One region of the Streptomyces sp. NPDC057099 genome, then DNA from elsewhere that is predicted to be linked to it. Evidence: riboswitches for the same ligand, from Rfam matches in the RefSeq annotation. Region 1 holds a riboswitch; the other holds the start of a gene.
The links. A riboswitch is a leader RNA that binds a small molecule or an ion and turns the genes downstream of it on or off. The one in region 1 is predicted to bind glycine.
Positions count from the first base shown of each region.

Region 2: another riboswitch for glycine. It lies ahead of gcvP (aminomethyl-transferring glycine dehydrogenase); the one in region 1 lies ahead of gcvT (glycine cleavage system aminomethyltransferase GcvT).

Region 1 covers NZ_JBHUTX010000046.1:52,564-64,234, reverse strand. Annotated here, with positions in the region: gene ACFT4A_RS34910 (ABC transporter substrate-binding protein) at 1-775, opposite strand, end outside; gene ACFT4A_RS34905 (ABC transporter permease) at 784-1,782, opposite strand; gene ACFT4A_RS34900 (enhanced serine sensitivity protein SseB C-terminal domain-containing protein) at 2,138-2,938, opposite strand; gene ACFT4A_RS34895 (enhanced serine sensitivity protein SseB) at 3,102-3,890, opposite strand; gene ACFT4A_RS34890 (AAA family ATPase) at 4,359-5,027, opposite strand; glycine riboswitch at 5,210-5,311, shown strand; glycine riboswitch at 5,313-5,440, shown strand; gene gcvT (glycine cleavage system aminomethyltransferase GcvT) at 5,479-6,600, shown strand; gene gcvH (glycine cleavage system protein GcvH) at 6,736-7,113, shown strand; gene glyA (serine hydroxymethyltransferase) at 7,128-8,390, shown strand; gene ACFT4A_RS34870 (L-serine ammonia-lyase) at 8,507-9,874, shown strand; gene ACFT4A_RS34865 (GMC family oxidoreductase) at 9,944-11,524, opposite strand.
Region 2 covers NZ_JBHUTX010000001.1:2,368-14,038, forward strand. Annotated here, with positions in the region: gene ACFT4A_RS00015 (sugar phosphate nucleotidyltransferase) at 1-1,057, shown strand, start outside; gene ACFT4A_RS00020 (DUF881 domain-containing protein) at 1,156-2,067, shown strand; gene ACFT4A_RS00025 (small basic family protein) at 2,064-2,396, shown strand; gene ACFT4A_RS00030 (DUF881 domain-containing protein) at 2,402-3,346, shown strand; gene ACFT4A_RS00035 (FHA domain-containing protein) at 3,408-4,355, shown strand; gene ACFT4A_RS00040 (MerR family transcriptional regulator) at 4,409-5,149, shown strand; gene ACFT4A_RS00045 (bifunctional nuclease family protein) at 5,235-5,708, shown strand; gene ACFT4A_RS00050 (MerR family transcriptional regulator) at 6,023-6,706, shown strand; partial or broken gene ACFT4A_RS00055 (DNA polymerase IV) at 6,841-8,346, shown strand; gene ACFT4A_RS00060 (PRC-barrel domain-containing protein) at 8,265-8,639, opposite strand; glycine riboswitch at 8,753-8,848, shown strand; gene gcvP (aminomethyl-transferring glycine dehydrogenase) at 9,025-11,671, shown strand, end outside.

The DNA.
Region 1 (11,671 bases):
GCACGAGGGTGGCGCCGCGGCCCTCCTCGTAGGACTGGAACTGGTACGGGCCCGTGGACTGGATGGACTGCACGTACTTCGCGCCGGTGTCCTTCGACTGCTGCACCGGGGCCGTCTGCGAGAACGTCGCCAGGTAGTCGAAGTCGGCGAACGGCTGCTTCAGCTTGAAGACGATCGTCTGGTCGTCCGGCGTCTCGATGGACTTGATGCCCTCGGCGGACTTGTCCTTGTACGGGCCCTTGTACTTGTCGCCGCCGTCCAGGTACGCCTTGAAGTACGTCGGGCCGTTGGACAGCGCCTCGGGCGCGAAGTTGGAACGCTCGATGGCGTACTTCACGTCCTTGGACGTCACCGGGGTGCCGTCCTGGAACTTCACACCCGTACGCAGCTTGTACGTCCAGGTCTTGGCGTCCGTGCTGGACTTGCCGAGGCCCTCGGCGAGGTCCGGCACGACCTCCAGGCCTTCCTTGCCCGCCGCCGGTTTGAACGTGGTGAGCGTTCTGCCGTAGAGGCGGGAGAAGTTCTGCACCCAGCCGTAGTACGTGTTGCCCGGGTCGAGGGAGTCCGGCACGTCCGAGTGCTCGTAGGAGACCGTCCCGCCCTTCTTGCTCGACGCGTTGACGATCGAGTTCAGCGCGGCGTCCTTCTTGCCGCTGCCTCCCCCGTCGTTGTCGTCGCCTCCGCCGCCGCACGCGGCAGCACCCAGCGACAGTGCCAGGACCGACGCAACGCCGGCGGTCACCCTTCTCGTCTTCACCTGAGGAAGCCCCCTCATTCGATGGATCACTTGCTGCGAGGGTCGAGGGCGTCACGCAGCCCGTCACCCAGCAGGTTGAAGGCCAGGACGGTGATGAAGATCGCCAGTCCGGGCACGAACATGTACTGCGGATCAGCCGTGTAGAGATCCACAGCGTTGCTGAGCATGCCGCCCCAGGAGGCCTGCGGCGGAGCGATGCCGACACCGAGGAAGCTCAGCGCGGCCTCGAAGAGGATGTTCGTCGGGATGATCAGCGTCGAGTAGACGAGGATCGGCGCGACGAGGTTGGGGAGCAGTTCCCGGAACAGGACGTACGGACCGCGCGCTCCGAGGCTGGTGGCCGCCTCGATGAACTCCCGCTTGCGCAGGGTCATGGTCTGGGCCCGCACGATGCGGCCGATGTACGGCCAGCTGAAGAAGCCGATCACGAAGATCAGCACGCAGATGCGCAGGGACAGTCCGTCGAGGCCGAAGAAGCCGTCCTGCACCGAGGCCGAGATCGAGATGGCGAACAGCAGCAGCGGGAACGCCAGGAAGGTGTCCATCATCCGGCTGATGACGCTGTCGATCCAGCCGCCGTAGTACCCGGCGACGACACCGAGCACGGTGCCGATGCACACGGACAGCAGCGTGGCGCCGCCCGCGACCAGCAGGGAGACCCAGGAGCCGTCGATGATGCGGGCGAGCATGTCGCGGCCGTACTGGGGGTCCACGCCGAGCGGGTGGTCCCAACTCATGCCTCCCCAGCCGCCCTTGGGTGCGAGCAGCGCGGGGTCGATGAGGTCCTGGTTGAACTTGTTGGGATCGAGGTTGAAGATCCACTGGATCGGCTTGGAGAACACCGCCATCAGCACGAGCAGGATGACGACGACGCCTCCCGCCATCGCCACCTTGTCCCGCTTGAAGCGCATCCAGGCGATCTGGGTGAGCGAGCGCCCCTCGATCTGGCTCTTCTTGACCCCGGCGAGCACGGCCTCGGGCTGTGCTCCGGCTTCCGCCCCGGTGGTCTCGATCGGTGCGGTCACGGTGCGATTGACCCCTCTCGACCCGGCGATCGCCGAGCCCCTGGCTGCCGCTGTAGCGGTTTTGTTTGTCTCGTACACGAGACCGACCCGGCCCGTGTCTTGCGGGGAGTCTTCAACGCTTTGGCGATCTGTTGCCAGACTTGGCGATGAAAGGATGCGTAAACGTGATGCTGTCTGCGGGGTTCCGTTATCCGGACAACGGGTAGCAGGGGTCGGACGCGCTGCGACAGGGGGATTTTAGGACATCTCCGCGCTTTTCACCCTTATCTACGCGCGGAGAGTTGAATGGCTGTCGCCTTCGGGAGGGGGGCGGGAACAGCCTCGGTGGGGCCGGTGGGGCGGCCTGTCGGGCGGGTCAGTACCTGCCCTGGGCAGGGGGGTATCCGTAGCCCGAGGCGGGGGCCTGGACGGGGGCGGTGGCGTGGGCCTCACGGTCGTAGAAGGGGCGTGCGCCGGAGCGCAGCCACATGGCGACCGGGTCGTGCTCGTCGGACATCGCGACGGTCGACACGGGGAGCCCGTCCGGTACGGCGCCGAGGGACTGCTGCATCATCGCGCGCACCGCGTCCACGGCCGGCGGCGAGGTGTCGTAGACGTCGAGCCCGATGGCGAGATACGGCGCCCCGAGCGCGGGTTGGACCCAGGCGCGGCGCAGCGAGCGGACGGCCGGGGTGCGGTGGGCGTTCTGCGCGAGCAGGGCGTAGAACTGCGGGATCTCGATGGCCGGTTCGGACAGCCGCAGGGGTCCGGCGGGCTGACGGTCCAGGCCCGTGGCGATGCGGCGCAGGTCGAGCCAGGGGATGCCGACGCCGCCACCGGGGGCGTGCGGGTTGAGCCAGAGGCCGTAGTGGTCGGGGTAGAGGGCGCGGGCCACGTCGATGCCGTCGACGACCTCGTAGCTGCGGTTCCAGCCGCTGGCCGAGAGCTCCTGCGCGGAGGTCACACAGGGGGCGTAGCCGCAGCGCTCGACCTCCATGTTTCCGTACTGGGCGTCGGGGGATCCGGCCTGGCCCTGCCACAGGAGCATCCAGATCTGGCCGCTGTGCGGGGTCGCGAGCGCGCGCAGGAGGGCCTCATAGGCGTCATAACGCCCGGGCGTGACCTGGCGCAGCATGTGCTCGACCTGTCCGGCCGCGGCCGTGCCGCTCGCGCTCACCTTTACCGCCCCTTCGTACAACGCCTCGACCGTGACCTAGCTTAAGCCCGCGCAGGTGCCAGGGGATTGGTGCCGGTGCGCGAGTGCGGGTCGTGTGTGGCTTGTCGCGCCCACGCGGCGGAGCCGCATGGTGTCACAGCCCCGCGCCCCTGAGGTGTCTGACCTACCGCTGGAAGAAGGGCCGGACCCGGTCCCTCATCCAGTTGCCCACCGGGTCCTCCGCCACGTCCAGGAGCACCAGGTTGACGGGCCAGGGGGCCGGGGACCGGGTGACCGCGCGGGTGAGGGCGTCCAGCGGGAGGGCGCGCAGGTCGCCTTCCCACTGGGAGAGTTCGACGCCGACGAACATCACGGGGTCGGCGGTCTCGATCGCGGCGAGGCAGCGGCGGGCGGTGACGACGACGCCGATCGCCTCGAACTCGGCGGAGGCGGCGGCGAGGAAGTCCACCGGGTCGTCCTGCCAGTCGGGCTCGAAGAGGCGGACCCGGCCGCCGCTCGCGGGGCCGTCCAGCGGGGTCCGGCCGGCCCGGCACAGCTCGGCCACGGCCGGCGGCGGGAGCGGGATGCCGACGACGCCGCCCGGGTTGATGGCCATCCCCGCGTGCGGGGGCAGACCGCGGGCGAACTCCACGGCGGGCGCGATGGTGTACGACATGTGCGAGCCGACGACCTGGCGGAACTGCTCCTCGGAGCTGAACACCGGCACGTACGCCTGGCCGTCGATCTCGATGCCGGGGAGATCGAGGGGGCCGCTCTGCGGGCCGCCGCCGCTGGGCAGCGGGATCCACACGAAGCTCCGGCCGAGCACCTCGACGATCCGCCCGCCGGCCGAGGGACCGGCACCGAGGGAGGCCGAGAGCACCTCCTCCAGCTCGTTGCCGGGCCATCCGCCGTGCGGGTGGGTCTGCGTCTGCGCCGGGAAGTCCGCGGAGAAGTCCGCCGGGAAGTCCATCTGCCTACCGCCTGCCTGAAACCACTGCTGTGGCTCAAAGGCTAGCGGCTCGGGAACACCGAACGGCCACCCCGTGAACCCCCGGCCCGCGGACAACCCCCGGGCCGGGCCCCCTGCCCCACGAACACGGCTCACGGGCAACGTCCGCCCGACCCGTGAACACCGGCTCACCGGCCGGGGACAGGCGGGCCTGTGAACACCGGCTCACGGGTCGGGGACAGTCGGCCTGTGAACACCGGATCACCGACCGCAGACGACCGGACCCGGGAACACCCGCCCACCGGCCGCAAACAACCTGCCCCGGAACACCCGCCACCGGCCACGGACAGCCGGGCCCAGGAACACCGGATGACCGGCCGGGGACTGCCGACCTGTGAACACCGGCCCACGGACAGGCCGAACCCGGGGACACCCGGCACCGGTCGCAAGCAGCCGAGCCCGGGAACACCCACCCTCCGGCCTGGGCGGTCAGCCCACGAAGCCGATGCGGTGGAGGGTGTTCGCCGCGTCGCGGTCGGCGAGGATCGCTGAGCCGCAGCCGGTGGGGAGTTCGCCGCGTTCGACCTCGTGGAGCAGGCGGGTGGTGGCGGCGCGGTGGCGCAGGAAGGCGTAGCGCGAGACGCCTCGGCCGCGGTCGCGCTGGCCGGCCAGGGCCTGCTCGGGGGTGACGTCGAGCATCAGCAGGTGGAGCGTGCCACCCCGGCGGCGGGCCTCGCGGGCCAGCCAGCGGCGGACCCACGCCTGCGTGCCGCAGTCGTGCACGACGACGGCCTCGCCGCCGCGCAGGGCGCGGCGCAGCCCGGCGTAGTGGGCGAGGCGGACGAGCGGGCGGTAGACCGCGTACGGCAGGGCGCGCGGCATCCGGCGCTCCCAGTGGTCGCGGGTGTCCTGGGAGTCGATGCGCCGGCCCGGCACGGTGCGCCGCATCAGCGTGGACTTGCCGCTGCCGGGCAGGCCCGTGACCACGACGATGTCGCGGGGGCCGAACAGCAGCGCGTGCGGGCCGCGGCCGGCGCGCTCGCGCAGATCGCGGACGACCGGCACCGGCTGCGGGCCGCAGGCCGCACGCGCCGGAGCGGTCGGCTGCTCGGGCAGCGCGATGCCCGACGTCGTGGCGTACGCGGTGGTCCTGTTCACCGTGATCGTCCTCCCCTGGGGCCAGGTACGGAGTCCCATGCCCGCCGAGTGTAAAGAGAAGGTAATGCCCGATGTCTCTGGTTTTAGTCCTCTTCCTGCAACAGGCCTGCTACAGGGTGGTCCCCCTGCCACCCCGCGACAATGCGTGCAATGATGTGCCCGCCAACTGCATACCGGCCGTTTGAATCCGCGCGGGAGAGTCCCCAGCACCGTTTCACCACTGGGGCGCCGAAGGAGCAAGTCCCTCCCTTGAATCTCTCAGGCCCCGTTACCGCGCGGGCGAGGCACATCTGAAAAGCGGGCCGCACCCTTCTCCGGAGTCCGGGGAAACGGCGTGGCCCCACCCAAGGTGCAAGCCGTTGACCTGCGTGGTCATGGCGAACCTCTCAGGTTCCGATGACAGATGGGGAGGAACGACCTCGCCCGTCATGCCTTTGGGAGACGACGACCGATGAGCAGTACAGGAGAACTCCGCCACACCGCGCTCGATGCCCTGCATCGTTCGCTCGGCGCGACGATGACCGACTTCGCCGGCTGGGACATGCCCCTGCGCTACGGCTCCGAGCGTGACGAGCACAACGCGGTGCGCACGAAGGCCGGGCTGTTCGACCTCTCCCACATGGGGGAGATCACCGTCACCGGGCCGGGGGCCGCCGCCCTCCTCGACCACGCGCTGGTCGGCAACATCGGCGGGGTCAAGCCCGGCCGCGCCCGCTACACCATGATCTGCCAGGCCGACGGCGGCATCCTCGACGACCTGATCGTCTACCGGCTGGCCGAGCAGGAGTACATGGTCGTCGCCAACGCCTCCAACGCCCAGGTGGTCCTGGACGCGCTGGTGGAACGTTCCGCCGGCTTCGACGCCGAGGTGCGCGACGACCGGGACGCCTACGCGCTGCTCGCCGTACAGGGCCCGCAGTCCCCGGGGATCCTGAAGTCCCTGACCGACGCCGACCTCGACGGCCTGAAGTACTACGCCGGTCTGCCCGGCACGGTCGCGGGCGTCCCTGCCCTCATCGCCCGCACCGGGTACACCGGCGAGGACGGCTTCGAGCTGTTCGTGAAGCCGGAGCACGCCGTCGAGCTGTGGCAGGCCCTGACCAAGGCGGGCGAGGCCGCCGGCCTGGTCGCGTGCGGGCTGTCCTGCCGCGACACGCTGCGCCTGGAGGCGGGCATGCCGCTGTACGGGCACGAGCTCAGCACCTCCCTGACGCCCTTCGACGCCGGGCTCGGCCGGGTGGTGAAGTTCGAGAAGGAGGGCGACTTCGTCGGCCGCGAGGCCCTGACCGAGGCCGCCGCGCGCGCCGAGCAGAACCCGCCGCGCGTCCTGGTCGGCCTCGTCGCCGAGGGCCGTAGGGTCCCGCGCGCCGGGTACCCGGTCGTCACGGGCGGCGAGGTGATCGGCGAGGTCACCTCCGGCGCCCCCTCCCCCACGCTCGGCAAGCCCATCGCGATGGCGTACGTCGACCCCGCGCACGCGGCTCCCGGCACCTCCGGTGTGGCCGTCGACATCCGGGGCAGTCACGAGCCGTACGAGGTCGTGGCGCTGCCGTTCTACAAGCGCCAGAAGTAGAGACTGGCCGAGCGCCAGAAGCAGACACCGGCCGCGGGCCGCCACAGCGGTCCCGGGCCGTCTCACCCCCGCTCACCAGCGGTCCCCTTCACAAGCACTCATCAGCACTCCCGCGCGTACAGGAGAATTCAGGCCATGAGCAACCCCAAAGAGCTGCGGTACAGCAAGGAGCACGAGTGGCTGTCGGGCGCCGAGGACGGCGTCTCGACGATCGGCATCACGGAGCACGCGGCGAACGCGCTCGGCGACGTCGTCTTCGTCCAGCTCCCGGAGGTCGGTGCCGCCCTGTCCGCGGGCGAGACCTGCGGCGAGCTGGAGTCGACCAAGTCCGTCTCCGACCTCTACTCCCCGGTCTCCGGTGAGGTCACCGAGGTCAACGAGGACGTGGTGAACGACCCGTCGCTGGTGAACTCGGCCCCCTTCGAGGGCGGCTGGCTGTTCAAGGTGCGCGTCACGGACGAGCCGGGCGACCTGCTCTCCGCCGACGAGTACGCCGCCTTCTCCGCCGGCTGAGAGGTCGTAGCCGTATGTCCGTCCTGAACACGTCCCTGCACGAGTTCGACCCGGCCGTCGCCGCCGCGGTCGACGCCGAGCTGCACCGGCAGCAGTCCACGCTCGAGATGATCGCCTCGGAGAACTTCGCCCCGGTCGCGGTCATGGAGGCGCAGGGCTCGGTCCTGACCAACAAGTACGCCGAGGGCTACCCGGGCCGTCGCTACTACGGCGGCTGCGAGCACGTCGACGTGGTCGAGCAGATCGCGATCGACCGCGTCAAGGAGCTGTTCGGCGCCGAGCACGCCAACGTCCAGCCGCACTCCGGTGCCCAGGCCAACGCCGCCGCGATGTTCGCGCTGCTCAAGCCGGGCGACACCATCATGGGTCTGAACCTCGCGCACGGCGGGCACCTGACCCACGGCATGAAGATCAACTTCTCCGGCAAGCTCTACGACGTCGTCGCCTACCACGTCGGCGACGACGGCCGGGTCGACATGGCCGAGGTGGAGCGGCTGGCGAAGGAGTCCCGGCCGAAGCTGATCGTCGCGGGCTGGTCGGCCTACCCCCGGCAGCTGGACTTCGCCGAGTTCCGCCGGATCGCGGACGAGGTCGGCGCGTACCTGATGGTCGACATGGCGCACTTCGCCGGGCTGGTGGCGGCGGGGCTGCACCCGAACCCCGTTCCGCACGCGCACGTGGTGACCACGACCACCCACAAGACGCTGGGCGGCCCGCGCGGCGGTGTGATCCTCTCCACGGCCGAACTCGCCAAGAAGATCAACTCCGCTGTCTTCCCCGGTCAGCAGGGCGGTCCGCTGGAGCACGTGATCGCGGCCAAGGCGGTCTCCTTCAAGGTCGCGGCCTCCGAGGACTTCAAGGAGCGCCAGCGCCGTACGCTGGAGGGTGCCCGCATCCTGGCCGAGCGTCTGGTGAAGGACGACGTCCGGGCCGTGGGCGTGGACGTCCTGTCCGGCGGCACGGACGTACACCTGGTCCTGGTCGACCTGCGCCACTCGGAGCTGGACGGACAGCAGGCCGAGGACCGCCTCCACGAGGTGGGCATCACGGTCAACCGCAACGCCATCCCGAACGACCCGCGCCCGCCGATGGTGACGTCCGGTCTGCGGATCGGCACGCCGGCCCTGGCGACCCGGGGCTTCGAGGCCGAGGACTTCGCGGAGGTCGCGGACGTCATCGCCGAGACGCTCAAGCCGTCCTACGACACGGACGCGCTCAAGGCCCGGGTGAAGGCCCTGGCCGACCGGCACCCGCTGTACCCGGGCCTGAACAAGTAGCTCCCGCACAAGCAGCACCTGCACAAGTAGCGAAGAAACCTTTCAGGGCGCCGTGCCCGCCACAAGCGGTCGCGGCGCCCGGCCCCACCGCACCACCCCCGTAGTCAGGAGTTCCCGTGGCCATCTCGGTCTTCGACCTGTTCTCGATCGGCATCGGCCCGTCCAGCTCCCACACGGTCGGCCCCATGCGCGCGGCCGGCCTGTTCGCCCGGCGGCTGCGCAACGAGGAGCTGCTGGAGTCGGTCGGATCGGTCCGTGCCGAGCTGTACGGCTCGCTCGGCGCCACCGGCCACGGCCACGGCACGCCCAAGGCGGTCCTGCTCGGACTGGAGGGCGAGTCGCCGCGCACGGTCGACGTGGAGAAGGCCGACGCCCGGGTGGACGCGATCAGGACCGACGGCCGGCTGAATCTGCTGGGCGAGCACGAGATCGCGTTCTCCTTCGACGACGACATGGTCCTGCACCGCCGCAAGGCCCTGCCGTACCACGCGAACGGCATGACCCTGTGGGCGTACGACGCCTCGGGCGCGGAGCTGCTGACGAAGACGTACTACTCGGTCGGCGGCGGGTTCGTCGTCGACGAGGACGCGGTCGGCGCGGACCGCATCAAACTCGACGACACCGCGCTGAAGTACCCCTTCCGCACGGGCGACGAGCTGCTGCGCATGGCCGAGGAGACGGGCCTGTCCATCTCGGCGCTGATGCTGGAGAACGAGCGCGCCTGGCGCACCGAGGAGGAGATCCGCGAGGGCCTGCTGGAGATCTGGCAGGTGATGCGGGACTGCGTGGCACGCGGGCTGTCGCAGGAGGGCATCCTGCCCGGCGGCCTCAAGGTCCGCAGGCGCGCCGCGAACACCGCGCGCAAGCTGCGCTCCGAGGGCGACCCGAAGGCCCTCGCCATGGAGTGGATCACCCTCTACGCGATGGCGGTCAACGAGGAGAACGCGGCCGGCGGCCGGGTCGTCACCGCCCCCACCAACGGCGCCGCCGGCATCATCCCCGCGGTCCTGCATTACTACGTCAACTTCGTGCCCGGCGCCGACGAGGAGGGCGTGGTCCGCTTCCTGCTCGCCGCCGGCGCGATCGGCATGCTGTTCAAGGAGAACGCCTCCATCTCCGGCGCCGAGGTCGGCTGCCAGGGCGAGGTCGGCTCCGCCTGCTCGATGGCCGCGGGCGCCCTGGCCGAGGTCCTCGGCGGCTCCCCTGAGCAGGTCGAGAACGCCGCCGAGATCGGCATGGAACACAACCTGGGCCTCACCTGCGACCCGGTCGGCGGGCTGGTCCAGATCCCGTGCATCGAACGCAACGGCATGGCCGCGGTCAAGGCCGTCACCGCCGCCCGTATGGCCATGCGCGGCGACGGCTCCCACAAGGTGTCCCTCGACAAGGTCATCAAGACGATGAAGGACACCGGCGCGGACATGTCGGTGAAGTACAAGGAGACGGCCCGGGGCGGGCTGGCGGTGAACATCATCGAGTGCTGAGGAAGCAGGCCCTGCCCGGCGCGTTCTCGTCGTCCGGCGCCGCCAGGGCCTTCCTCACCCGAAAGGGGTTCAACCCGCCGACGTCCGGATGAACTCGGCGGCCCTCTCCCCGATCATGATGGCGGGAGCGTTCGTGTTCCCGGTGACGAGGGTCGGCATGATCGACGTGTCCGCCACGCGGACGTTCTCGAGCCCGCGCACGCGGAGTTCGTGGTCGACGACCTTGCCCATCATGCAGGTGCCCGACGGGTGGTAGAAGGAGAACGACTGCGTGCGGATGAAGTCGTCGATGTCCTGGTCGCTGTCCGACAGCGGGGCGAGTCCGGCTTCGGCGGCACCGCGCAGGTCCGACTGCAGCAGGGACGTCAGCCGCTGCTCACGGGCGATGCGCATGCACAGCCGGACGCCCTCGCGCAGCCGCCGCCGGTCGTCGGGGTCGTCGAGGTAGTTGTGGAAGATGCGCGGCTTGGCGTACGGGTGGGAGTGCCGCAGCCGCACCGAGCCGCGGCTCGCGGGCCGTGCGACGTAGGGCCCGAACGACATTCCCGGCTCCAGCGGCGCGGCAAGGCCTTCGTCACGGACGATGCCCAGCGCGGCGTGGACCTGGATGTCCGGGGCAGGAAGGTCGTCGCTGGAGCTGAAGAAGCCGCCGGTCTCGTTCCACGCCATCGGGCCGGTGCCCTGCCGGCGCAGGAGCTGCTCCTCCGCGGAGGTGTCCGGTCCCAGGAGCGGCTCGGTGTCGCTGAAGAAGCTGATGAAGCACCCGGTGTGGTCCTGCATGTTCCTGCCGACGTCCGGCAGGTCGTGCCGGGGGGTGATCCCTCCCGCGGTCAGTTCGTCGGCCGGCCCGACGCCGGACTGGAGGAGCAGGTGGGGCGAGTTGTAGGCCCCCAGGGACAGCACGATCTCACGGTCGACGCGGATCGTCCGGACGGTTCCGAGGTGGTCGACCTCCAGGCCGGTGGCCCGCGAGCCGTCGAAGCTCAGGCGCAGAGCGGTCGTCGAGGGAAGCACGGTGAGGTTCGCACGGCCCGCGGCCGGCTCCAGGAACGCGATCGCGCTGCTGCACCGCAGGCCGTTCCGCTGCGTGACCTGGTGGTAGCCCACGCCCTCCTGCTCGGCTCCGTTGAAGTCCGAGTTGTACTTGTGGCCCGCGTCCTGAGCCGCCTCGACCCATGCCGTCAGCAGGGGGTGGACGGAGTTGGGGTTGCTGACGGTGAGGGGGCCGCCGACGCCGTGGAAGTCGTCGGCTCCGCGCTCGTTGTCCTCGGACTTCTTGAAGAAGGGCAGGACGTCGTCGTACCCCCAGCCCGGGTTGCCGAGCCGCTCCCAGGTGTCGTAGTCGTAGCGGTGACCGCGGACGTACAGCATCGTGTTCATCGAGCTGGTGCCGCCGATCGCCCGGCCGCGGGGCAGGTAGGCACGGCGCCCGCCGAGCTGCGGCTCGGGTTCCGTCTCGAAGTCCCAGTCGAACGCCGTCTTGAGCTGCTGCGAGAACAGGGCGGGGATCTCGAAGAGGCGGCCCCTGGCCGGCGGCCCCGCTTCGATCAGCGCGACCGTGACATCAGGATCCTCGGACAGCCGGGCCGCCAGCGCACAGCCGGCCGAGCCGGCACCGACGACGATGTAGTCATACGTTTCCGTGTTCATTTCGCCTCCCTGGAACTGGTTCCTGGAGAGGCTAGAGACGCCGGGCATGCTCAGCCCATGCACGACGTGAGCAACTCAGGCGGCTGTCATTACCCATTCCGTGCATGTGCTGAATCCGTGCCGCTGCTTACGCTCTCTTGGAACCAC
Region 2 (11,671 bases), on a different contig from region 1:
GGACTCCGTGGACATCATGTTCTTCGACGGGAACGGTGCCGACCTGTCGCAGGGCAGCCAGCGGAAGCTGGACCGGGTGTTCGCGCGGCAGGAGTACCGAAGGGCGTTCCCCGGTGAGATCGGGGACCTGCATTTCCCGGCCAGCGTCTTCGATTCGTACACCGGGTCGTTGCTGCGGAACGTCGACACGACGGGCATCTCCGAGTCCGGGCTGAAGGTCGTCGTGGACGCGTCCAACGGCAGCGCCGGACTCGTGCTGCCGAGTCTGCTCGGGAAGCTCGGCGTCGACTCGCTGACGATCAACCCCGGTCTGGACGAGTCCAGGCCGACGGAGACGGCCGACATGCGGCGGTCGGGGATGGTGCGTCTCGGGGAGATCGTGGCGTCCTCCGGTGCCGCCTTCGGGGTGCGGTTCGACCCGGTCGGTGAGCGGCTGTCCCTAGTCGACGAGAAGGGGCGCATCATCGAGGACGACCGGGCGCTGCTCGTGATGCTGGACCTCGTGGCCGCGGAGCGGCGCAGCGGCAGGGTCGCGCTCCCGGTGACCACGACCCGGATCGCCGAGCAGGTGGCGGCGTACCACGGGACCCAGGTCGAGTGGACGACGACCTCCCCCGACGACCTCACACGCGTCGGTGGTGAGGAAGGGACGATCTTCGGCGGTGACGGCAAGGGCGGGTTCATCGTCCCTGAGTTCAGCAGCGTGTACGACGCCACCGCGGCCTTCGTACGGCTCATCGGGCTCGTGGCGCGGACGCAGCTCACGCTGAGCCAGATCGATGCCCGGATCCCGCGGGCGCACGTCCTGAAGCGGGACCTGGCGACGCCGTGGGCTGTCAAGGGGCTCGTGATGCGGCGGGTCGTCGAGGCGGCGGGAGATCGCTTCGTGGACACCACGGACGGCGTGCGTGTGGTGGAGACCGACGGGCGCTGGGTGATGGTGCTGCCCGACCCGGCGGAGGCGGTCACCCACCTGTGGGCCGAGGGGCCGGACGACGCCTCCGCGCAGGCCCTGCTGGACGAATGGTCGGCGGTCGTGGACAGCGCAGGCCGGTAGAACCGGCTGCACGTGTGCGTGCCGGACAAGTGTCCTCAACGGGGCCTGTCCGGCACGCCGGTGGGGCCGTTCGGAGGTAGTGGCCGCGACGTGCGACGATGTGCGGCATGCCGCAGCAACCCCCCATTCGGAGCACACCGACGCGGCCCCGGCGCCCGGATGCGTCCATGTCATTGCTCACCAACGTCATGGACCACAGCCTCGACGACGGATATGCCGAGGCCGCCGAGCGGAAGAAGGCCGCGGGCGACGCCGGGCTGCCGAAGACGCTCAGGGCGAAGCTGGGGCTCGCGGCGGGCCTGGTGCTCGCGGCCCTGATCGTGACCGTCGGAGCGGCCCAGGCACGGGTCGCCGCACCGGTGGTCGCCAAGGAGCGGGAAGAGCTGGTCGACCGCATCGATCGGGAGAGCGAGACGGCGGACAAGCTGGAGGACTCCGTCGACGAGCTGCGCGCGGACGTGAGCGCCCGGCAGCGCGAGGCGCTGAGGCACAGTGGCAGCGCCGGGTCCGACCTGGTGGGCATACTGTCCGGCGCCGCCGCGGTGCACGGTCCCGGCGTGAAGCTCGTGGTGAACGACGCCAAGGACACCGGTGCGGGCGGTGACGGCGATCCGCGCGAGAACTCGGGGTTCGCCGACACCGGCCGGGTGCGTGACCGGGACATGCAGCGCGTGGTCAACGGGCTGTGGGAGTCGGGCGCCGAGGCCGTCTCCATCAACGGGCAGCGGCTGACGGCGCTGTCCGCGATCAGGGCCGCGGGGGACGCGATACTGGTCGACAACAAACCGCTGGTGCCGCCGTACACGGTGCTTGCGGTGGGGGACGGGCAAGAGCTGAGCACGCGGTTCCAGAACAGCGCGGACGGCCTGTATCTGAACGCGCTCCAGGAGAGCTACGGAGTCAGGACGGCCATCTCCGCGGAGGACGACCTCCGGCTGCCTGCCGCACCGAGTGTGATCGTACGTACAGCACAGCCGAGCACTGAGAAGAGCGAGAAGGGCACATCGTGATCGCCGTACTGGGCCTCGTCGTGGGAGTCGTGGCCGGCCTGTTGGTCCGGCCTGAGGTTCCGGCGGTGGTCGAGCCTTATCTGCCGATCGCTGTCGTGGCGGCGCTCGACGCCGTCTTCGGCGGTCTGCGCGCCATGCTCGACGGCATCTTCGACGACAAGGTCTTCGTGGTGTCGTTCCTGTCGAACGTGGTCGTGGCCGCGTTGATCGTGTTCCTGGGTGACAAGTTGGGCGTGGGTGCCCAGCTGTCCACCGGTGTGGTGGTCGTCCTCGGTATCCGGATCTTCTCCAACGCCGCGGCGATCCGCCGGCACGTGTTCCGGGCGTGAGGCGGATGAGCGAGCACGACGACAAGCGCGCCGAGGAGAACGGCGACCCGCGCGCGGAGCAGCGCGACGCGACCGGCAAGCCCGGGAACCGGCTCCGCAAGGAGCTGCCCCAGGAGGTGGCCGCGGCGGAGCCTGCCGCCCAGGACACCCCGGAGCCTGAGCCGGCTCCCGAGCCCGTGCCTGATCCGGATCCGGAGTCGGAGCCGGAAGCGGCGCCCGAGCCGCGGCTGACCGGTCGGCAGCGGCTGGTGCAGGGGCTGTGGCCGCCGCGGCTCAGCCGGGCCCAACTCATCGTCGCGCTGCTGCTGTTCGGCCTGGGCTTCGGGCTGGCCGTGCAGGTGGCGTCGAACAGCGACAGTGACAGCGCCCTGCGCGGTGCGCGCCAGGAAGATCTTGTTCGCATCCTCGATGAACTGGATGACCGTACCCAGCGTCTTGAGGACGAGAAGCAGGGTCTCGAGAAGCAGCGCGACGAGCTGGAGAACAGCTCCGACCAGGCCGAGGAGGCCCGGAAGCAGACCATCGAGAAGGAGCGGCAACTCGGCATCCTGGCGGGCACGGTGGCCGCGCAGGGGCCCGGCATCACCATGACCATCGAGGACACGAAGGGGACGGTCGAGTCGGACATGCTGCTCGACGCTGTCCAGGAACTGCGTGCGGCGGGTGCCGAGGCGATCCAGGTGAACGGCGTACGGGTCGTCGCCGGTACGTATCTCACGGATTCCGGCAAGGGTGTGAGCGTCGACGGGAACAAGATCAACGCGCCCTATCGTTTCAAGGTCATCGGCAAGTCGCAGGACCTCGAGCCGGCGCTCAACATCCCCGGAGGTGTGGTGCAGACTCTCGAGAAGGAACAGGCCATCGTCACCGTGGAGCGGTCGACCAAGATCGTCGTGGACGCCTTGCGAGCAGCGAAGCGGCCTGACTACGCTCGGTCGTCCTCCCAGTGAACCGGCGGTGCATGGGCGGCGTCCGGCGAGGGCATGAGGTTGCGGGGGGTCGGCGCACCGAATGGGTGGTGCGTGGTGGAAACTGTCTGGTGCAGACGGACGTTGTCAGGATGTCCGGGTCGGCCAGAGTGTTCAGTCAGGGTTCGTCCTGCCCCACGGGCGGGTCTGTTTCGGTCAAGGGGAATCGCCCGTGAAGTTGTTTGCGAAGTTGTTCGGCAAGAGCCCGCGAGAGGGCAGCGACAATGCGACCGCCCGTCATCGCGCACAGCCTGACGCGGAGGGTCAGCGGCCGCTGTTCCGGGACCAGGTCGGCGGTCCGGGCGGCGACGTTTCCGGAGGTCAGGGCGCGCCGTCGGTTGACCCTGCGCAGCCCGGCGGCATAGGTTTCGGGCAACCCTCAAGTGCGGGTGGAGGGTTTTCCGACCCGTATGCGTCCAATGCTCCGGGTGGGCAGCCGCGGCAGGAGGATCCGATGTCGGCCCTGGTGTGTACGAGGTGCGGCAACCGCAACGCGGAGAACAGCCGCTTCTGCTCCAACTGCGGCGCGCCGCTGCGGCCGGGCGCGACGCCGGAGCGTCCGTCCGAGACGACCTCCACGATCTCCATCTCCGGTCTCGAGGCCTACGACGCCGAGGCCACCGGCCAGACGCCTACGCCGACGCTGTCTCCCGAGGCGCAGGCGGCCGTGGACGCGCTGCCGCTGGGTTCCGCGCTCCTGGTCGTGCGCCGCGGGCCGAACTCGGGCAGCCGTTTCCTGCTGGACGGCGATCTGACCACGGCCGGCCGTCATCCGCAGAGCGACATCTTCCTGGACGACGTGACGGTCTCCCGGCGGCACGTGGAGTTCCGTCGCGGTCAGGACGGCTCGTTCACGGTGGCCGACGTGGGCAGCCTGAACGGCACGTACGTGAACCGCGAGCGGATCGACCAGGTCGCTGTCAGCAACGGCGACGAGGTGCAGATCGGCAAGTACCGGCTGGTCTTCTACGCCAGCCAGCGGGGCTACTGACCCGGACCGCCTCCGGGTGATCCCAGCGAAGGTCCGTCCGTCAGGGAAGGTCCATGCTTCATACACCGAGCGGCGGTGCCGGGCACGGCGCCGCCGCCACGGACAGTGGGCTGATGAGCATCGGCACGGTGCTGAACGTGCTGCGCGACGAGTTTCCCGAAGTCACCATCTCCAAGATCCGCTTCCTGGAGTCGGAGGGGCTCATCGAGCCACAGCGGACTCCCTCGGGGTATCGCAAGTTCAGTGCCCGCGACGTCGAGCGCCTCGGTCACGTCCTGCGGATGCAGCGGGACCACTATCTGCCCCTGAAGGTGATTCGCGAGCACCTGGAGGCCATGGAGCGCGGTGAGGCGGTCCCGCTGCCGACCGTGGGCCGTCAGCGTGACGGCGATTCCGCGCCCGAGCCCTTCGAGGGGCCGCCCACGGCTGCCAGGGTCGGGCGTGAGGAGCTGCTCGCCGCCGCCGGGGTGGACGAGGAGGAGCTCAAGGAGTGGGAGTCGTACGGGCTGGTCACTCCACTGGAGGACGGGGCGTACGAGGCCGAGGCGGTCACCGTGGCGGCGCTCGTCGCCGAGCTGGGGCGGTTCGGGATCGAGCCGCGGCACCTGCGGGTGATGAAGGCCGCCGCCGACCGCGAGGCCGGGCTCGTGGACCAGGTGGTGGCCCCGCTGAAGCGGCACCGGAACCCGCAGACCAGGGCTCATGCGGAGGCCCGTACCAAGGAGCTGGCGGGGCTCACGGTGAAGCTGCACGCCGCGCTGGTGCAGACGGCGCTCGGGGTGCGGCTGCCATGAGGCGGCCGGACACGTGGGGGCCGGATCAGGCGCCCGATCCCGGCCCGACTACCCAAACGTCCCGAGCACGGCCTAGGGTTGCTGTGTGAACGAGCTCGATGTCGTAGGTGTCCGGGTCGAAATGCCCTCCAACCAACCGATCGTGCTGCTGCGTGAAGTGGGAGGCGACCGTTACCTCCCCATCTGGATCGGGCCGGGTGAGGCGACGGCGATCGCCTTCGCCCAGCAGGGCATGGCTCCCGCGCGGCCGCTGACCCACGACCTGTTCAAGGACGTGCTGGAAGCCGTCGGTCAGGAGCTCACGGAAGTGCGTATCACGGACCTGCGTGAGGGCGTCTTCTACGCGGAGCTGGTCTTCGCCAGCGGCGTCGAGGTGAGCGCGCGCCCGTCCGACGCCATAGCGCTGGCCCTGCGCACCGGGACGCCGATCTACGGGAGTGACACGGTCCTCGACGACGCCGGCATCGCGATCCCGGACGAGCAGGAGGACGAGGTGGAGAAGTTCCGCGAGTTCCTCGACCAGATCTCCCCGGAGGACTTCGGCAGCAGCAGCCAGTGAGCTCCGGAGGCCGGTGAGTGCCGGCCGGGCGGGGAGCATGAGCGGTCGTGAGACGCGTGGGCGGCCCGGCGGACGATGAGTCCGCGGCAGGGCCGCCGCCGTATGTGTGAGGGGTGAATTGCCCGCATGTGCCGGTGGCCGGTGCGAGCGTCACACGGCCCGCGCCGAAGGCATTCGGCTAGCCTTTCCCCGCGGTGGGGCACGGGAAACCACTCTTAGGGTGATTATCACTCGGCGTGGCGAGTGTGGCGATCGTTGACGCACCCCGGGTGACTGCCTACCGTCGAGAAGGCAGGTCAAGGACGGAGGTCGGCGTGAGCAGCAGCGGCGACGGTACGGCTGGGGGCGGCCCCGAGCGCAGTCTCAGGGCGAGCGGTCCGTACGCTCCCCCCGGCTCTCGGCTCCTTTCGGGCGGGGGGTACCCCCAGCCCGACGGTGCGGCCGATCAAGCTCCGCAGCGACCGTCGGCGGTGCCGAGCAGCGGAGGGACGACGTCCATGGCGTCCGAGCAGATCGGCTATCGAGGCCCCACGGCCTGCGCGGCCGCCGGTATCACCTACCGGCAACTGGACTACTGGGCCCGCACCGGTCTCGTCGAGCCCAGCGTGCGCCCCGCCTACGGGTCCGGGACACAGCGGTTGTACAGCTTCCGGGACGTCGTCGTCCTGAAGATCGTCAAGCGGTTCCTCGACACCGGGGTGTCGCTGCAGAACATCCGCACGGCGGTCCAGCACCTCAGGGAACGCGGTTTCCGCGACCTGGAGCGGATGACGCTGATGAGTGACGGTGCGACGGTCTACGAGTGCACCTCGCCCGACGAGGTCCACGCCCTGCTCCAAGGGGGGCAGGGGGTCTTCGGAATCGCCGTGGGAGTGGTGTGGCGGGATGTCGAGGGCGCGCTGTCCCAGCTGCACGGGGAGCGGATCGACACCGGCGAGACCCTGGTCGGGCCCAACCCGGCGGACGAGCTGGCGCGGCGGCGGAACCGGGCCGTCTGACCCGTTGGACGGTGCGGTGCGCAGGCGGCCGCAGGAGGCGGGACGTTTCCGCACCGGGTTGTAAGCGCTGTCTCCCGGGGCGGCCGGGACGGTTCGGCACGGCGTTGTCAGTGGCGTAGGGCAGCATCGGAGTTGTGAGAACCGCGCCCACGATCCTGCATCTCGACATGGATGCCTTCTTCGCCTCGGTGGAGCAGGCGTCCAAGCCGAGCCTGCGCGGGAAGGCCGTGGTCGTGGGCGGGCTCGGGCCGCGGGGTGTGGTCGCGACCGCGTCGTACGAGGCCCGGGTGTTCGGGGTGCACTCGGCGCTGCCCATGGCGCAGGCCCGGCGGCTCGCGCCCAACGCCGCGTATCTCGTGCCGCGCTTCGGGTTCTACCGGGCGATCAGCGAGCGGGTGATGGAGCTGCTGGGGGCGCTGTCGCCGCTGGTGGAGCCGCTGAGCCTGGACGAGGCGTTCGTGGACCTGGAGGCCGGAGGGGCGGCCTGGGACGAGCGGTCGGCGAAGTTGGCCGGGGTGAAGCTGCGTGCGGACATCCGGGCCGTCACCGGGCTCACGGGGTCGGTGGGACTGGCCGCGTCCAAGATGCTCGCGAAGATCGCCTCTGAGCAGGCCAAGCCCGACGGGCTGGTCGTGATCGAGCCGGGGACGGAGCGGGCGATGCTGGGGCCGATGTCGGTGCGGACCCTGCCGGGGGTCGGGCCGGCGACGGGCGACCATCTGCGGCGGGCCGGGATCACCACGGTCGAGGAGATCGCCGAGGCGGGTGAGGACGAGCTGGTCAGGCTGCTGGGAAAGGCGCACGGACACGGGCTCTACGCCATGGCCCTGGCGCGGGACGACCGGCCCGTGGTGGCGGAGCGGGAAGCGAAGTCGGTGTCGGTCGAGGACACCTACGACGTGGACATCCACGACCGGCTGCGGGTCGGGCTGGAGGTGCAGCGGCTCGCCGACCGCTGCGTACAGCGGCTGCGCGGGGCCGGGCTGTCCGGGCGGACCATCGTGCTGAAGGTGCGGCGGTACGACTTCTCGACACGCACCCGGTCCGAGACGCTGCGCGGGCCGACGGACGATCCCGGGGTGATCCGTGAAGCGGCGGCCAGACTGCTGGACTCGGTCGACACCACGGGCGGCGTGCGGCTGCTCGGAGTGGGTGTCAGCGGGCTCGCCGACTACACGCAGGAGGACCTGTTCGCGCAGGCGGCCGGAGAGCGGGCGGTCGCGGAGGGCCCGGTCGAGGAGCACGCCGCGGCGCCGGTCGTCGAGGAGCGGCCCGCGCCGGCCGAGCGGCGGTGGCCCGCCGGGCACGATGTGAGGCATGCCGGGTTCGGGCACGGGTGGGTGCAGGGCAGCGGCCTGGGGCGGGTCACCGTACGGTTTGAGACGCCCGGCTCCGAGCCCGGGCGGGTGCGGACCTTCCGGGTCGACGATCCGGAGTTGGAGCCGGCGGATCCATTGCCGTTGGTGTTACGCGAGTCCGAGGGGGGCCATGGGCCGGATGGTGAATCCGGGGGTGTGGGGCTGCGCTCCGCCGCCCCCTAGGCGTCCGCCGGGGGCCTTCAGGCCGTCTCGTCCTTGCCGGCCAGTTTGCCGAACTCGTGGTCCTGGAGCGGGGGAGGGGCGGCCACGTCGAGGCCGTAGTGGTGGTAGAGCTGGAGTTCCTGCTCCGGGGAGAGGTGGCGGCCCACGCCGAAGTCGGGGGCGTCCCTGATCAGGGCGCGGTCGAAGGGCACATGGAGGGCACCGTCGATCAGCTCGCTGGGCTCGAGGGGGACGAAGGCGTCCCTGCTGAACAGGCCGGTCCGTATCGCCGCCCACTCCGGGACGCCGGTGGCGTCGTCGAGGTAGACCTCGTCGATCGTGCCGATCCTGGTTCCGTTGCGGTCGAACGCCTTGCGGCCGATCAGGTTGCGCGGATCGATATCGGTTCGCACGGGCCCTCCACATGGTCGCAACTCATCCGTAAACACAACAAAACGGCACAATCGAGGAGGCGGCCACTCGAAGGTTCGTGCGTTGACCGCGCTGGTAGGCTGACAACGGCTGCTGACCCCGTGCGGGAGAGTCCTCCAGACACCATCGGAGGCGCCGAAGGAGCAAATCCTCCCCGGAATCTCTCAGGCCCACGTACCGCACGGACGAGGTCACTCTGGAAAGCAGGGCGGATGTCACGGCTTCCGCCCTCACCGACGGTGAAAGCCGGAGGCCTTCGGGCGATCCGGTGAAGCTCTCAGGTTGACATGACAGAGGGGGAGGCCGTCCGGGTACCCGTGCCGTGGTGCCCCTCGAAGGTCGTGTCAGACCAGGAGGCCTCCGCATATGACCGCCCATCGCATTCCGCTCTCCGAGCTCGAAGAGGCAGTTCCCTTCGAGCAGCGCCACATCGGCCCCGACCATGAGGCGTGCGCCAAGATGCTCGCGCACGTCGGCTACGGCTCGCTGGACGAGCTGACGGCCGCCGCGGTCCCGGCCGTGATCAAGAGCGCCGAGGCACTGGACCTGCCGGGCGCCCGCAGCGAGGCCGAGGTGATCGCCGAGCTGCGCTCCCTCGCCGACCGCAACCAGGTCCTCGGCTCCATGATCGGGCTCGGCTACTACGGCACGTTCACGCCGCCGGTGATCATGCGCAACGTCATGGAGAATCCGTCCTGGTACACGGCCTACACGCCGTACCAGCCGGAGATCTCGCAGGGCCGGCTCGAGGCGCTGCTCAACTTCCAGACCATGGTCGCCGACCTGACCGGACTGCCGACCTCCGGCGCCTCCCTGCTCGACGAGGGCACCGCGGCGGCCGAGGCCATGGCGCTGTCGCGGCGTCTGGGCAAGAACAAGAAGGGCCTGTTCCTGGTCGACGCGGACACGCTGCCGCAGACCATCGCCGTGATCGAGACCCGGGCCGAGCCCACCGGTGTCGAGGTCGTCGTCGCCGATCTCAGTGACGGCATCCCCGCCGGGATCGCCGAGCGCGAGATCAACGGCGTGCTGATCCAGTACCCGGGCGCCTCCGGAGCCGTACGGGACATCAAGCCGGTCATCGACCAGGCGCACGGGCTCGGGGCGCTCGTCACCGTCGCCGCCGATCTGCTCGCGCTGACCCTGCTGAAGTCGCCCGGGGAGCTCGGCGCGGACATCGCGGTCGGTACGACGCAGCGGTTCGGCGTGCCGATGGGCTTCGGCGGACCGCACGCCGGTTACATGGCCGTCGGGGAGAAGATGGCGCGCAGCCTGCCCGGGCGGCTCGTCGGTGTGTCCGTGGACGCCGACGGGAACAAGGCCTACCGGCTGGCGTTGCAGACGCGTGAGCAGCACATCCGTCGTGAGAAGGCCACCAGCAACATCTGCACCGCGCAGGTGCTGCTCGCCGTCATGGCCGGCATGTACGCCGTCTACCACGGGCCGGAGGGCCTGAAGAGCATCGCGCGGCGCACCCACCGGTACGCCACTGTCCTCGCCGCCGGGCTCGCGAACGGCGGTGTCGAGGTCGTGCACGGGGCCTACTTCGACACCCTGACCGCGCGCGTCGAGGGCCGGGCCGCCGAGGTCGTGGCCACCGCCGCCGAGCGGAACGGCGTCAACCTGCGGCTCGTCGACGCCGACCACGTCTCGATCTCCTGCGACGAGACCACGACGCGGGCCCAGCTGCGTGCCGTTTGGGCCGCGTTCGGGGTCGAGGGTGTCGTCGAGGCGCTGGACGCCGCCACGGAGGACGGGCTTCCGGGTGCCCTGCTGCGGACCGACGAGTACATGACCCACCCCGTCTTCCACCAGTACCGCTCCGAGACCGCCATGCTGCGCTACCTGCGCCGGCTGGCCGACCGTGACTACGCGCTCGACCGGGGCATGATCCCGCTGGGCTCCTGCACCATGAAGCTCAACGCGACCACGGAGATGGAGCCGGTCACCTGGCCCGAGTTCGGGCAGCTGCACCCCTTCGCCCCCGCCGCGCAGGCCGAGGGCTACCTCACGCTCATCCACGAGCTGGAGGACCGTCTCGCCGAGGTCACCGGGTACGACAAGGTGTCCCTCCAGCCGAACGCCGGGTCGCAGGGCGAGCTGGCCGGTCTGCTCGCCGTACGCGGGTACCACCGTGCCAACGGGGACGAGCAGCGCACCGTGTGCCTGATCCCCTCGTCCGCGCACGGGACCAACGCCGCGAGCGCGGTGATGGCGGGCATGAAGGTCGTCGTCGTCAGGACCGCCGAGGACGGCGAGATCGACGTCGAGGACCTGCGGGCGAAGATCGAGCAGCACCGTGACGAGCTGGCGGTGCTGATGATCACGTACCCGTCCACCCACGGTGTGTTCGAGGAGCACGTCTCCGAGATCTGCGCCCAGGTGCACGAGGCGGGCGGGCAGGTCTACGTCGACGGGGCCAACCTCAACGCGCTCGTGGGTCTCGCCAAGCCGGGGCACTTCGGCGGGGACGTCTCGCACCTGAACCTGCACAAGACCTTCTGCATCCCGCACGGCGGTGGCGGGCCCGGCGTCGGCCCGGTGGCGGTGCGTGAGCACCTCGCGCCGTATCTGCCGAACCATCCGCTGCAGCCCGAGGCGGGCCCGGAGACCGGGGTCGGTCCCATCTCCGCGGCGCCGTGGGGCTCGGCCGGAATCCTGCCGATCTCGTGGGCGTACGTCCGGCTGATGGGCGGCGAGGGGCTGAAGCGGGCCACGCAGGTGGCCGTGCTCAGCGCCAACTACATCGCCAAGCGGCTGGAGCCGCACTACCCGGTGCTCTACACCGGCCCCGGCGGGCTCGTCGCGCACGAGTGCATCATCGACCTGCGGCCGCTGACCAAGGCGACCGGTGTGAGCGTCGACGATGTCGCCAAGCGGCTCATCGACTACGGCTTCCACGCGCCGACGATGTCGTTCCCGGTGGCCGGGACGCTGATGATCGAGCCGACCGAGTCGGAGGACCTGGCCGAGCTGGACCGGTTCTGCGAGGCGATGATCGCCATCCGCGCGG